2 regions of the Clostridium sp. NSJ-145 genome follow, and region 2 is predicted to be linked to the other one. Evidence: a T-box and tRNA genes for the amino acid it is inferred to sense, from the RefSeq annotation. Region 2 holds a T-box; the other holds one or more tRNA genes.
What was found. The T-box of region 2 lies ahead of LQE93_RS00715 (valine--tRNA ligase). A T-box ahead of a tRNA ligase gene usually reads a tRNA of that ligase, here a tRNA-Val.

Region 1 (7,925 bases), on a different contig from region 2:
GGCTTTCTACTTCTATTTTTCCATCATGCAATTCTACTAATTCTTTTGCTATACTAAGCCCTATTCCACTACCTTCATTAACACGTGATAATGAATTATCTACTTGATAAAATCTATAAAAAATAGTTTCTAACTTTTCTTTTGGAATGCCAATACCTGTATCTATTATCTCTATAATGATGTAGTTATTATCATTTTTTACATTCGTATAGATTGTCCCTCCATCAGGTGTGAATTTTATAGCATTAGATAATATATTTAATACAATTCTTTGAATTATTTCTATATCTACTGATACAACTATCTATTCTTCATAAGTATCAAAAATCATGTTAATATTTTTCTTACTAGCATAGTCAATAGTTTCAGTAAATATAGCTTCTACTATTTCAACAATATTTACATTTTTCTTATTTAATTTAATAACCCCAGATTCTATTTCTTTAACATCTATAATATTATTAGCTAGTTTTAATAATCTATAAGCATTTTGATTAATAATATTAAGCTTCTCTTCTAGATACTTATTATCCAATTCATTATAGCCTTTATTTAACTGCATCTTAACCAGACTTATACCTGATAGAATAATATTAATAGGAGTTCTTAATTCATGACTAATATTAACAATAAAATCTGTTTGCATCTTTTCTCGTGCAATCTCTATTTCTCTTTCTCGTTCTTTCTTCTTAATTCTTTTTATCATACTTATTATTTTATGTACTAAAAATACTATTAAAATGAATATGCAAATTAATACAACACAAATAACTTTTTTTATACAACTTGGTAGAAGTAATTGGTAAAATGCTTTATCTATTATTATACATTTTCTAGGTATATTCCTTATATTTATATTATACTTATATATTTCATCATATTTTAAAATCCATTTTGGATCTGGTGCAAAAGTGCTTTCTATATCCGATACATCCTCACCTTCAACCATTCGCTTAACTCTATCAAAAATTTCCTTACCCTGTAATTGCCCAATATCCATACAACCACCTAAAATATCAGCATAAATATAAGTAGGATCATTTGTATAAATTGGCCAAGGTAAATATTCTTTTATAATCTCAACAGATCTCTTAGGGTCTAGGAATGCCCCAGTATCTTTATATTGAAATTCTCCTCCTAAAAGAATAACTTCTTTCTTATCATCATTGTCCCTAGTAGACTGATATTCTTTTAATTTTATTTCAATATCTTCTATGTAATCACTTTGGATAATATTAAGCTCTATCTCATTTCCTAAATGCTCAGTAACTATATTAGTAGACTTTCCAATAAGATTATTTCCAAAACCTGAGCTCTCAGTTATAATATTAATACAATCAATAGTATTATCCATTTGTAATATTAAATTAAAGCCCTCTAGGGTAACATCTCTTTGATAAATACCTGTTATGTACTTCTTTTGTTCCTCTGTAAATGAAATATTTGAGTCAACACCACTAAATACTAAAGGAACGTGATATAGTTCACTATATTCATTTGTTATCTGTGGTGATATTACAGAAAAGGCTTCATCATCGATAGTATATATTGCATCAATACTTCCTTTAGGATATTTCATTTCAATAAATTCTAGAAAACTTGCAATATACTTTTCATCATTTCTACTTCTAAAATCAAAATATTCCACTTTTATATTAATTTCATTTTGATTATAAGCTTCAGCAGCCTCTCTAAAGCCTTCAATTACATAAGATTCCCAATAATGTCCTATATGATAAGAATTAATAATTAGAACGTTAAATGCTGATGCACATTTTTCTGTTTCTGCCAAAGTTATACTTGAACTACACATAAAAACAACAAAAATAATCAGTAGTACTTCTAAAATTTTCTTACCCTTTTTCATAAAGTCTAACTCCCTCTTAGTATTTAAAATACAAAATTATTACAATATAACCCATTTTTCACACAACAATTCTAATCCATTTTTCACCAAAATTCAACCACTTTTTTTCCCATTATTTTGCTTTTATTAAAAGAAAATATGCTTTAATTTAATTAATTTGAATCAAATGAATTTACTACTAAATTATTTTACAAAAAAAGAATGAGCTTAAATCTCATTCCATTCTTTGCAGACATCAACCCATGAATCATAATTTGAATATTTCTCAATTTCAGGAATAGTAAGTTCAATTGCACTATTACTACTTCCACAAGCAGGAAACACTGTATTGAACCTCTTTAATGATTCATCTAAATATACATTAATTCCTTCATTTATAGCAAATGGGCATACCCCTCCAACTCCATGTCCTACTAATTCAACCACTTCCTCTACTGGAATCATCTTCGCCTTTGTTGAGAATTTCTGCTTATATTTTTTATTATCTATCTTAGCATCACCTGCTACCACTATTAAAATTACAGAATCATTTACTATAAATGAAAGTGTCTTAGCTATCCTTTTAGGCTCACAATGAAGAGCCTTTGCTGCTAGTTCTACTGTTGCACTTGATACATCAAATTCTTGAATTTTATCTTCTATTCCGTATTTTTTAAAATATTCTCTTACCTTTTCTATTGCCATAATTACTACCTCTCTTTTTCTAAATTCTACATAGTAACTATATTATCCAAATTACCCCACTATTAACCCTTAACTATAAATGATATTTTTTTAATAAAAAGTGTTGACCTTTTTTAAAAAATAATTTATTATATTTATTGTCAACGAGACAACTATAAAACAACTTGGAAGCATAGCTCAGCTGGGAGAGCATCTGCCTTACAAGCAGAGGGTCACAGGTTCGATCCCTGTTGTTTCCACCATAATATGCGGGTATCGTATATCGGTAATACTCCAGCCTTCCAAGCTGGAAAGGTGGGTTCGATTCCCACTACCCGCTCCATAAAAAAGCAACTGTTAATCAGTTGCTTTTTATTTTATATAAAATTTTATTTAGCATCAATCTCCTATATCCTAAGCGATATATTCATTTTATAAAAACCATTCTATCTTTAAAGTAGAACTAACTTTATATTAATTTTCAATTTATAAACCCTCAGCTTTTGAAAGTTTATTGCTACCAATTGCTCTAAACTCAACATATATCATAATAATAGATACTACACCTGCTATTAAATCAGCAATAGGTCCTGAATACATTATTCCATCAATTCCTATAAATAAAGGCAAAATCACTATTAATGGCAACAAAAATAATATTTGTCTTGTTAGTGAAAGAAATATACCTTTCTTTGGCTTACCTATAGCTGTAAAAAAATTAGATGATATAGGTTGGAAACAATTTAAAAAGGTAAATAATAAAAATATCCTAAAATATTTTACCGCAAAGGTATAGTAAGCTTCTGATCCTGAACCAAATATAGAAACAATCTGTCTTGGTAGAAACTGAAATACTAAAAATGCTATTATTGAGACTATAACGCCATAACTTATAGCTATTAAATACGCCTTCTTTACTCTATCAAATTTTCTTGCTCCATAGTTAAAGCTTACTATAGGTTGTAATCCTTGTGAAAGTCCTATTACTATTGACATATATATTTGATTTACCTTTGTAATTATACCTGCACATGCTAGTGGTATTGATTCACCGTATACAGATAAAGCACCATAATATGTTAATGATTTATTCATTACTATCTGTACTATCATCATAGCAAGCTGGTTAAAGCAAGGTGCAGCTCCTAAGGAAATTATTCTTTTTACAAACTTCCATCTAGGTATTAAATGTTTCTTATATAATCTTCCTGTTTTATAATTAAACATATATCTTAAAGCTAGCCCTGCTCCAAAAATCTGACCAATTATAGTAGCTAATCCTGCTCCTGCCATCCCCATATTTAATCCAAAAATAAATATAGGGTCTAAAATTACATTTATTATGGCTCCTGATAAATTGCATAGCATACTGTATTTAGGACTACCATCTGCCCTTATTAAATGTCCTCCACCTGTAGCAAATATTAAAAATGGAAATCCTATTGCAGTTATTCTTGTATAACTCTTAGCATAACCTAATACATTTTCAGGTGATCCAAAAAACACGAGCATTGGCTCTAAAAATATTTGAATTATAATACACAAAACTACTCCTGAAGTAAAAAGTAATAGTGCAGAATTTCCAACAAAATAAAGTGCCTTATCCTTATTTCCTTCTCCTAATGTAAGATTAAAAGCTGATGCAGCACCTATACCTAATAGTAATGCAATTGCTATGCATGACGTAGTAAGTGGAAATGTTATATTAGTAGCTGCATTACCAAGTTCACCGACACTTCTTCCAATAAAAAACTGGTCAACAATATTGTATAATGCACTTACTAGCATAGCTATTATACTTGGAACTGCAAAAGCTCTTAATAATCTACTTATAGATTCCGTTCCTAAATTATTTCTTTTTTTATTTCCCATCTCTCTCTCCTCTTCTTTTGTCTTTATTATATATTCTTTCTAAAAATATATTTTTAATGACCCTCATTTTCTCGATAAATGCTTTTACGCCTACTTATCATCTATCATTATACCATTTAATCATCAAATTAACATTTATTAACTATTTAGCTAAAAGTTAAGGACACAATCAGTAAAATTGTGTCCTTAAACTTTATTTTGTTACTTATAATTTATTAACTTTTATATTTAAAATGTTCCTTCTACACTACTTCCATAAATACTTTTACAATTACAGAATCAAATTGACTACCTGAGAATCTTTGAATATTCTCAAATATAGTAATAAGCAAATATCTATTATGTAATTATAATCTCATCTTTATTATCCTTATATTTAACTATTTCTCCATTAAAAACTCTCTCGCAATCTGTTGCATTACATATATTATCTATTAATATCAATTTATACTTGTCATCATAACAATATAAATATAAACCTTCTTTTTTTAATACATACGAAATCGGAAACACTTCTATATTTTTTTCTTTAATCTCTAATTTCACATATGTTTTTTTATCTAAAGCTTTATCTATAATCTTACAAACTTCATTATTAATAACTCTATTTCTATCATCTAGGTCTACTATAAATCTATCCTCTAATTTATCTAGTATCTCTGTGCATTTATCATAATTAATAAGTTTAAATTTATCAATAAGATCTGATTTTTTTAAATCGTCTATTACTTGTTCAGAAATATATAATGATAATATTAAGTCTCTATAATCATTTTCTGTTAATACATATTTAGCTATTATATAGTTTTTGTCTAATTCAATTCCACCATTAACTCCTCTATATGAGATTATAGGAATACCTAAAACAGATAGTTTATCTAAGTCTCTTTGTATAGTTTTTTGTGATACGTTAAATCTATTAGCTAATTCTTTAATTGTAGTTTTAGAGTTACATTTTAATAAATAAAATAGTATTTCTAATAATCTCATATCTAGCTCCTTATAATTTATAAAATTATTATCAATTACTTATTATTTTGTAACCACTTAATTGCACAATAAGCATGCATTGCTGCCCCTGTAGTTAATATATCTTCATTAAATACAACCTTCTCATTATGCATTGGTTCTCCATATAGTGGATTTTCTTGCTTTATACCTGCTCCTAACATAAAGTAAGTGCTTGGTACTTCATATGAATAAGATGCAAAATCTTCTGATCCCATACCTCCACCTTGGAATGAAACAACAGCTTGTTCTCCAATTAATTCTTTTACATATGTTCCAAGTTCATTAGCTAAATCTGTATCATTAGTTAAAGGTGGAACTGAAGATAACTCTATTAGTTCTGCTTCGCCTCTAAACATTTTTGCTGTTGATGTTACTATTTCATTAATTCTATTAAAGATAAATTCACCAACTTCTTTATCTAAACTTCTTATTGTACCTTCCATAATAACTTCTCCTGGGATTATGTTTGGAGCATCTCCACCAGCAAATTTACCTATTGTTACTACAGCAGGTTTAGTTGCAGATATTTCTCTACTTATTATTTCTTGTAAAGATATATATATATGAGCTGCTATATTAATAGGATCTACTCCTGTTTCTGGCATTGCTCCATGACATCCTCTACCATTTACAACTATTCTGAATCTATTACATCCAGCAATGCTAGTACCTAAACCATATAATACTACATTTGAAGGTGTGCCAGAGTGAACATGCATAGCCATAGCTGCATCTACTTTAGGATTTTCAAGTACACCTGCTTTTATCATCTTTTTAGCCCCAGTAAAACCTTCTTCGTCTGGTTGGAATGCTAGTTTAACAGTACCTTCAATTTTATCTTGATTTTGCTTAAGTAATCTAGCTGCCCCTAAAAGCATTGCAGTATGCATATCATGACCGCAAGAATGCATACATCCATTTGTTGATTTAAAATCGCACTCAGTTGCTTCAACCATTGGTAGTGCATCCATATCTGCTCTTAATAAAAATGTTTTTCCTGGCTTATTCCCTTCTATTGTAGCTACTATCCCACTTTCGCAAATCTCTTTTGGCTCATATCCAAACTCTCTTAACTTATTCATAACATAAGCTTTTGTTTGTGGTAATTCAGCTCCAACCTCCGGGTTATTATGCATAGTTCTTCTATATGTTATTAAATCATTTTTTATCTCTTGTGCTTGTCTTATAAAATCGTTCATATTACACCTCGTATTTAAATAATTTTCTATAAATATATCCTCTTTTCAATTTCATATATTAAACCTTAAACAGGACATATATAGTCATATTTTCTGTTAATTTTAATTTAATTATTCCTTAATTTTTATATAAAAGGCGCTATTAAACTAAATTGTTTATATTCAACAAAAACAATTCCCTTACACTACCTTTATTTAATACTTTTTACTATAATCTTTTTTCATATTTCTACACAAAATATATTTATAATCTTTTTTAAAGGTGGTGTGAACTATGCCTTATAATGCTAAAGATAATCTAAGAGAAGTTATTGATGAATTATGTTGTTGTGAAAATCATTTAAACTCTGCTTATCTTCATTCTGAAGGTACTCATAATAGAACCGAAATACATGCAGCCTTAAAGGCTGTTGGAAGTGCATTAGATTCAGCTCAATATACACTTCTTCATTTTAAAGATTAAGGAGGATTTCTTATGGGACATAAACCTAATGCAAAAGAAGAACTAAAAGCTGCCCTTAATGATGTTCTTTATGCTCAATCACTGCTTCTTGAAGCTATTAACACTGTTGAAGATAATGATAACAAGCAACTTTTACAAAATACTTTATCAAATGTCAATGAAGCTTTATCAGCTACAAAAACATCTGCTTATGGATTTAAAGATTAGTATTTATATAAAAAACTCCCTGATTCATATCAAGGAGTTTTTTATTTTCATATTATAAACCTTTGTAATATTCTACTGCAAAGTTAGCAGCTTTAACTAAAGCTTCAGAAGTTTTTGTAGCTCCTGATACTACTTCAACACCTTCTAAGTTATCTTGTCCTGCTACTAAAGCATTTATAAACTCAGAATTTTCAGTAGTTAATACAGCACCTATACCATCTGTCTCATTAGCATCCCTAACTTTTATTTCTATAATTTTACCAGTACTATCAAATGTTACGTGAGTTTCTATTTCTCCACCGTATCCTTGAGTAACTACTTCTACCTTTGTATTTCCATCTGTTATTGTATGTGTTACAACACCTTCAAAAAGTTCTCCATTCATAGCAACATAAACCATTCTTTGGAAATCTCCAACAAATGAAATAGTAGCTCCTGATACTGCATCTCTTTCTTCAATTGGTTGGTCTATTTGGTTAATTGTTTTGAACATTTCGTAAACATCTTCTAATGTCATTTTACTATCTAATATATGAATAGCTATAGCATCGATTTGTTCTCCATAGCTTCTTCCACCATTAAACCCTGCAAAAGAAATTCTATTAGTTCCTTCTACAAAAGAACCATCCTTATGTAAATCATA
Region 2 (7,925 bases):
AACGGCTAATAATGATATAGTTAATATTCTAGAAAGTGAAGGAGCAGAAGCTGTTGTTCCAGATTTGTTAGATTTCTTTATGTATTGTGCATATGATTCAGGATATAAAGCTGAGTATTTAGGAAAGAGTAAAATAAGTAAGAATATAGGGAATATAGTTATAAGCTATTTAGAGAGTTACAGAAAAGTTATGATAGAAGAACTTGCAAAAAGTAAAAGGTTTGATTCACCAAAGCATATAGCTGAATTAGCTAAATTGGCACAGCCAATTTTATCTATAGGAAATCAGACTGGTGAAGGTTGGTTTTTAACTGGGGAAATGATAGAGCTTATAAAAAGCGGAGTTAATAATATAGCTTGTGTACAACCTTTTGCATGCTTACCTAACCATGTGACAGGAAAAGGGATGATAAAGATACTAAGAGAACGATATCCGAATTCTAATATTGTAGCAATAGATTATGATCCAGGAGCATCTAACGTTAATCAAGTTAATAGGATAAAATTAATGTTATCAGTTGCAAAGAAAAATTTAGAATGTGATAGAGTTAGTAATAAAGAAATTGTAGATAATATATTGACAAAATAAAAAAAATATCATAGTATAAAGTAAAATTAATATATAAAAACTGTGAAAAAGAGGAGTAAGAATAGGAAGTATTAAGAGAGGAAGGCCTTGGCTGTAAGCCTTCTATATGAAATATTCTGAAGGTAGCTTTTGAGTTTCTTAGCTGAAATTATAGTAAGTTAAGACGGCTAATCTAGTCGTTATTAAATTAAGAGCCTGAGATTTAAAAAGGAAATATCTATTCATATTTAGTAGATGTAAGTTCCATTATCTAAATTAAAATTTAGAGTGTCACTCAGGAATAAAGGTGGTACCGCGAGTCTTCGTCCTTTTTTGGACTAAGGCTCTTTTTTATTTTTATGTAAAGTTAATTTTTGTAAAGTAGTCTTTATAAAGTAGTCTTTATATAAGAACTTTAAATATATAAGAAACTTATTCAGGAGGTTTTATTTATGGAAGAGAAAAAGAATTTATCTACAACGTATAATCCAAAAGAATTTGAAGAAAGAATCTATAAAACATGGGAAGAAAAGAAATATTTCACTCCTGTCGTTGATAAAACTAAAAAGCCATTCACAATAATGATGCCACCACCAAATATAACTGGTAAGCTTCACTTAGGGCATGCATTAGACAATACTATGCAAGATATGCTTATAAGATTTAAGAGAATGCAAGGATACTGCACATTATGGCTTCCAGGAACAGACCATGCTTCTATAGCTACAGAAGTAAAGGTTGAAAATGAACTTTTAAAAGAAGGTAAAGTTAAAAAGGAAATGGGAAGAGAAGCTTTCTTAGAAGAAGTTTGGAAATGGGCTGAAGAGTATAAGGGAACTATTAGAGGACAGCTTAAGAAATTAGGTGTTTCTTGTGACTTTACTAGAGAAGCATTTACTATGGATGAGAATCTAAATAAAGCTGTTAGAACAGTTTTCGTTAAGTTATATAATGATGGATTAATATATCAAGGAAACAGAATAACAAACTGGTGTCCAAAATGTACAACTGCTTTATCTGATGCAGAAATAGTTTATGAAGAAAAAGAAGGTAGCTTCTGGCATATAAATTATCCTTTATCTGATGGTTCTGGATACTTAGAAATAGCTACGACAAGACCAGAAACATTACTTGGAGATACTGCAGTTGCTGTTAATCCAAATGATGAAAGATTTAAACATCTTATTGGTAAGACTTTAAAATTACCTCTAACAGATAGAGAAATTCCAATAATCGGAGATGATTATGTTGATATTGAGTTTGGAACTGGTGCAGTTAAGATAACTCCAGCCCATGATCCAAACGACTTCCAAGTTGGGCAAAGACATAACTTACCACAAATTAGAGTTATGGATGACCACGGAGTAATTAATGAATTAGGTGGAAAATATCAAGGTTTAGATAGATATGAAGCTAGAAAACAAATGATTAAAGACTTAGATGAGCAAGGACTTTTAGTTAAGATAAAACCTCACACTCATAATGTTGGTACACATGATAGATGTGGAACTGTTGTTGAACCGATAATATCTCAACAATGGTATGTAAAGATGGAATCTTTAGCAAAACCAGCTATAGAAGTTGTTAAAGAAGGAAAAACTAAAATTGTTCCAGAAAGATTTGAAAAAATATACTTCAACTGGATGGAAAATATTCAAGACTGGTGTATTTCAAGACAATTATGGTGGGGACACAGAATACCTGTATTCTACTGTAACGATTGCGGACATATGATGGTAGAAGTTGATGCACCAACTAAATGTTCAAAATGTTCATCAGAAAACTTAAGACAAGATGAAGATGTATTAGATACTTGGTTCTCATCTGCATTATGGCCTTTCTCAACATTAGGTTGGCCTGAAAAGACACCAGATTTAGGTTACTTCTATCCAGGAAATGTATTAGTTACTGGCTATGATATAATATTCTTCTGGGTTGCTAGAATGATATTCTCAGGATTATACAACATGGATAAGACTCCATTTGATACAGTGTTAATGCACGGTATTATAAGAGATGCGAATGGTATAAAAATGAGTAAATCTTTAGGAAATGGTGTTGACCCACTAGAAGTAATTGAGGAATTTGGAGCAGATGCTTTAAGATTTATGTTAGTAACAGGAAGTTCACCAGGAAATGATATAAGATATATTCCAGAAAAAGTTGAATCAGCAAGAAACTTTGCTAATAAAATTTGGAATGCATCAAGATTTGTTATGATGAACCTTGATACTGAATTAATGAATAAATATGCTGATTGTACAGAATACAGCTTAGCTGATAAGTGGATTCTTTCAAGAATGAATACTGTAGTTAAAGAAGTTACAGAAAACTTAGAAAAATATGAACTTGGTATAGCAAACCAAAAGGTTTATGATTTCATGTGGACTGAATTCTGTGATTGGTATATAGAACTTGTAAAACCAGTATTCTTTAGTGATAATGAAAAAGCAAAGGGAGTAGCTTACAACGTATTGTATACTGTATTAACTACAGGTTTACAATTATTACACCCAGCAATGCCATATATAACTGAAGAGATATATACTACTTTAACTAATGGTGAATCTATAGCAATATCTAATTGGCCTGAATGTAATGAAAGTTTAGTAGATGCAAAAGCAGTAAAAGATATGGATTATATCATAGAATCTATTAAGGGATTAAGAAACTTAAGAGCTGAAATGAATGTACCACCATCAAGAAAGGCTAAGGTTATTTGCTATATTTCTAATGAAGCTAAGGACGCATTCACAGCAGGTATACCATATATTGAAAAATTAGGTTCAGCTTCAGAAGTAGAATTTATAGCTGATAAAGCTCTTGTTCCAGAAAATGCAGTATCTTTAGTAGTTAAAGGTGGAGAGTTATTTATGCCACTTCTTGACTTAGTAGATAAGGATAAGGAAGTTGAAAGATTAGGCAAAGAAAAGACTAAATTAGAAGGTGAAATAACTAGAATAGAAAAGAAACTTTCTAATCAAGGATTTGTTGCAAAAGCTCCTGAAGCAGTAGTTGAAGGTGAAAAAGCTAAGATGGCTAAGTATCAAGAAATGCTTGATGCAGTTTTAGTAAGAATTGAAGCATTTAAATAGTAGTATTGAGACTGTCTCGTAAGGGGCAGTCTTTTATATAGAAAATTAGGGGGAATCATGGATTTAGTAAAGGATGATGTAAAAAAATTATTTTTAAAATATTTCTTTCCAACGGTAGGAGCTGCATTAGTTACATCTATATATATTCTATTTGATACGATTTTTATTGGACAAGGAGTAGGTGGTGACGGACTTGCAGCTTTGAATATAGTGTTACCAATATACTCTTTAGTCTTTGGAGTTGGATATTTAATAGGAGTAGGTGGTTCTACTGTTTTAGGAATAGAAAGAGGAAGGGGGCATAATGATAAGGCCATAGATATATTTAGTTTATCAGTATATATATCTATAGCTTCAGCAGCACTTTTTCTAGTTGTGGGTAAATTTTTTATGGATGATATAGCCCTAATGCTAGGAGCTACTGATATAACTATTAGTTTGATAGAAGAATATATGAAAATAGTTGCTTTAGGTTTTGTTCCTTTTACAATAGGGTCTACACTTCAAGGATTTGTGAGAATAGATAAGAATCCAAAGCTTGCTATGATAGCTACAATTACTGGTGGATTAATAAATATTATATTAGATTATATATTTGTATTTCCTCTGAATATGGGAATGTATGGTGCAGGACTTGCAACAGTTCTTTCATATACTATAAGTATGGGGATATTGTTAACACATTTTTTATCTAAAAAAAATACTTTGAGACTAAATTATAGATGCTTTAGATATAAATATTTATCTAGAATAATTAGCAATGGAATTCCAAGTTTCTTTATAGAAATGTCTACAGGAGTAATAATATACTTATTTAATTTTCAACTATTGAAATTTATAGGAGAGACTGGCGTAACAGCATATAGCATAATATCTAACACAGCTATAATTTTTATTTCTATAAGTAATGGAATTTGTCAGACAATACAGCCTATAGTGAGTGTAAATATAGGAGCTAAAAAATATAAAAGAGCTATGAAGTTTAGAAAGATAGCATTCTATGTTGCTATTATATTTGGATTAACGGCTACTATTTTAGGGTTTTTATTCCCAGAAGAATTGATTAAAGTATTTGTAACTCCAACTGAAGAGATAAAACAAATTGCAGTTGTTGCCATTAGAATGTACTTTACAGCATTTATAATAATGGGAGCGAACATGGTATTAGCTGGATACTTTCAAGCTATAGAGATGCCAAAAGTAGCAATAATTATTTCATCATTACGTGGGTTAATAGTTGTAGGAATATTAATATTTGTATTACCATGTTTTTTAGGAGTAAGTGGAATATGGCTTAGTGTACCGATAACAGAATTAATTACTTTCATTGTAGCTATATATATAAGTAATAGAACTTTTAAAGAAAAATACGTATAAAATATCTGTACTAGCTTAAAATATTACTAAGAGGTGATGTTTTATGGCACAAAGAATTACAGACACTATAAAAGATAGTAGTGGAGAAATAACTCATTATATATTAGATAGTGGAGAAAAGCTTGAAAAAGCAGATGGTGTTAATAGAGCAAAAAATGGCGAGATTGAAGGAGTTATAATTGCTCATTCAAGAAAAGGTGAGGAGTACCTAAGAACTAAGCCAGATGGAAATGAAGGAAATAACCTATCTTCATTATAAAATATAAATATTAATCATAGATACCATTAATATTTTAATGGTATCTTTTTATTGTGTAAAATTTGATATTTTAAAAGTTTTTATTTATAATTATGTCTAAATAATGGGAGTAAATATACATTAGATTTTAAAGCAAAGAGGTAAAAAGATGAATTATAATGAAGCAATGAAATACATAACTGAAGTTGGAAATTTTGGGTCGAATTATGGACTAGAGAGAACTTTTAGATTATTAGAACTTTTAGGAAATCCACAAGATAATTTGAAATTAATACATGTTGCAGGCACTAATGGTAAAGGGTCTACCACAGCAATGATAACAAAAATGCTAAATGGATTAGGATATAAAGTTGGTATGTATACTTCACCTTTTCTGGAAGAGTTTGAAGAGAGAATTCAAATAAATGGAGAAAATATTCCTAAAGATGTTTTAGCGGAACTGGTGACTTATATTAAGCCCTATATAGATAAGGTTAAAGAGGAAGGATATGGTCACCCAACTGAATTTGAAATGATTACTGTTTTAATGCTTCTTTATTTTGAAAGAGAGAAGATAGATTTTGGAGTAGTTGAAGTTGGATTAGGTGGAAGATTAGATTCAACTAATGTAATTATCCCTATAGTATCAGTAATTACATCTATTAGCTTTGATCATACTAATTTATTAGGAAATAATCTAAGAGAAATTGCTGGAGAAAAATGTGGGATAATAAAAAGAAATATTCCTACTATAGTATTTCCTCAACAGGAAGAAGTTATGGATGTAGTTATTAAGAAATGCGAAAAAGAAAATTCAAAGTTATATATAGTTAATTTTAATGATGCCGAATTATTAGATATTGTTAAAGGTGATAAAACATTTCAAAAAGTAAAGATAAAAGGCGAAAAAGAGTATATATTAGAATTACCTTTATTAGGAGAGCATCAAATATATAACTTAGCTTTGGCTATAAAGGTTATGGAAGTTGTAGAGAAACAAGGATTTATACATTTAAATAATAAAGCGATTGAGAATAGTGTAAGAGAAGTAATGTGGAAGGGAAGATTAGAAGTATTAAGTAATAATCCCTTAATAGTTATTGATGGAGCACATAATATTCAAGGAATAACTACTTTAAAAAATAATATACAAAAATACTTCAATTATAAAGATGTATATTTGATTTTAGGTATTTTAGCTGATAAAGATGTAGAGATGATGGTTAAAGAGATTACACCATTAGCTAAAAAGGTTTATGCTGTAACTCCACACTCTATAAGAGCTGAATTAGCTCAAGACTTAAGAGATGAAATTATAAAGTATAATGAAAATTGTAAAGCATATGAAGATTATGAAGAAGCATTTAATAATGCTTTAAAAGATGCAAAAGAAAATGATTTAATAATTGCAAGTGGATCATTGTATATGATTGGTGATATGCGAAAATTAATTACTAGAAAATATATTAATAAAAAATAAAAAGCCTGTATTTACTATTATATTAGTATGTAATATACTATGTATAATACATGAGTTGTTAGGAGGAATAAATATGTCAAAACATTTACATATTATGGCTAAAGAAGGTTCTATAGCAGAAACAGTATTGCTACCAGGAGATCCTTTAAGAGCGAAATTTATAGCTGAAAATTTTTTAGAAGATGTAGTTTGTTATAATGAAGTTAGAGGAATGTATGGTTATACAGGAACATATAAAGGTAAAAGAGTATCAGTTCAAGGTACAGGAATGGGATTACCTTCACATTCTATTTATGTAAATGAATTAATACAATTTTATGGTGCTAAGAGATTAATAAGAATAGGTTCAGCTGGATCTTGTAACGATAATGTGAATGTAAGAGATATAGTACTTGCTCAAAGTGCATCAACAAATTCTGGAATTAACAAAAGAAGATTTAATGGTTTAGATTATGCACCAAGTGCTAATTTTCAATTATTATATGAAGCTTATAATATAGCAAAAGCAAAGAATGCAAATGTAAAGGTAGGAAATGTTTTATCAAGTGATTTATTTTATGATGATACAAATCATTTTTCATTAAAGACTTGGGCAGAATATGGTGTATTAGCAGTTGAAATGGAAACTGCAGAGCTTTATACACTTGCTGCAAAATATGGAGTAGAAGCTCTATCTATACTAACAATTTCAGATCATATTTTTAAAGGAGAAGAAACTTCACCAGAAGAAAGACAAAATACTTTCACAGATATGATGGAAATTGCTTTAGAATTAATAAAATAGTATTTTAAAGGAAAAGATTTTTAATCTTTTCTTTTTTTATTTACAAATTATAAAATAAAAGTAATTAATTTAGGTGATTGTACTAGAAAAGATTATTTTATAGGTTAAAATATAACGGTTCTCTTCATGTGAAAATTATAATAGATATAATATGAAGAGGTGTTTTTATGAAAAATGGATTAAAATATATAACATATATAATAGTGATTGCTTGTATAATATTTTTATTTAAACCTAAAATTTTAAAAGCTGTTGGATGGAGCTATAAAGATATATACAATGTTAATATTAAAACAGAAGAAATTGAGAGTATGTATAAGGATTTAGATATACAGTATTTAAGATATGAATGGGCGGAAGAATTAGATATTGATAATGAACCT

Region 1: it has a tRNA-Val gene. The T-box ahead of LQE93_RS00715 (valine--tRNA ligase) is inferred to sense a tRNA for this amino acid. The anticodon was not compared.

What each region holds. Positions count from the first base shown of each region.
Region 1 covers NZ_JAJNOS010000002.1:258,998-266,922, reverse strand. The annotation lists gene LQE93_RS03830 (sensor histidine kinase) at 1-277, opposite strand, end outside; gene LQE93_RS03825 (sensor histidine kinase) at 305-1,867, opposite strand; gene LQE93_RS03820 (YbaK/EbsC family protein) at 2,075-2,551, opposite strand; tRNA gene LQE93_RS03815 (tRNA-Val) at 2,718-2,793, shown strand; tRNA gene LQE93_RS03810 (tRNA-Gly) at 2,800-2,873, shown strand; gene LQE93_RS03805 (MATE family efflux transporter) at 3,017-4,402, opposite strand; gene LQE93_RS03800 (helix-turn-helix transcriptional regulator) at 4,742-5,392, opposite strand; gene LQE93_RS03795 (M20 metallopeptidase family protein) at 5,428-6,612, opposite strand; gene LQE93_RS03790 (hypothetical protein) at 6,887-7,075, shown strand; gene LQE93_RS03785 (hypothetical protein) at 7,088-7,282, shown strand; gene LQE93_RS03780 (FMN-binding protein) at 7,335-7,925, opposite strand, start outside.
Region 2 covers NZ_JAJNOS010000001.1:127,620-135,544, reverse strand. The annotation lists gene LQE93_RS00720 (2-hydroxyacyl-CoA dehydratase) at 1-589, shown strand, start outside; T-box leader at 623-902, shown strand; gene LQE93_RS00715 (valine--tRNA ligase) at 1,021-3,663, shown strand; gene LQE93_RS00710 (MATE family efflux transporter) at 3,721-5,040, shown strand; gene LQE93_RS00705 (DUF3892 domain-containing protein) at 5,084-5,299, shown strand; gene LQE93_RS00700 (bifunctional folylpolyglutamate synthase/dihydrofolate synthase) at 5,448-6,758, shown strand; gene deoD (purine-nucleoside phosphorylase) at 6,832-7,542, shown strand; gene LQE93_RS00690 (peptidoglycan recognition protein family protein) at 7,710-7,925, shown strand, end outside.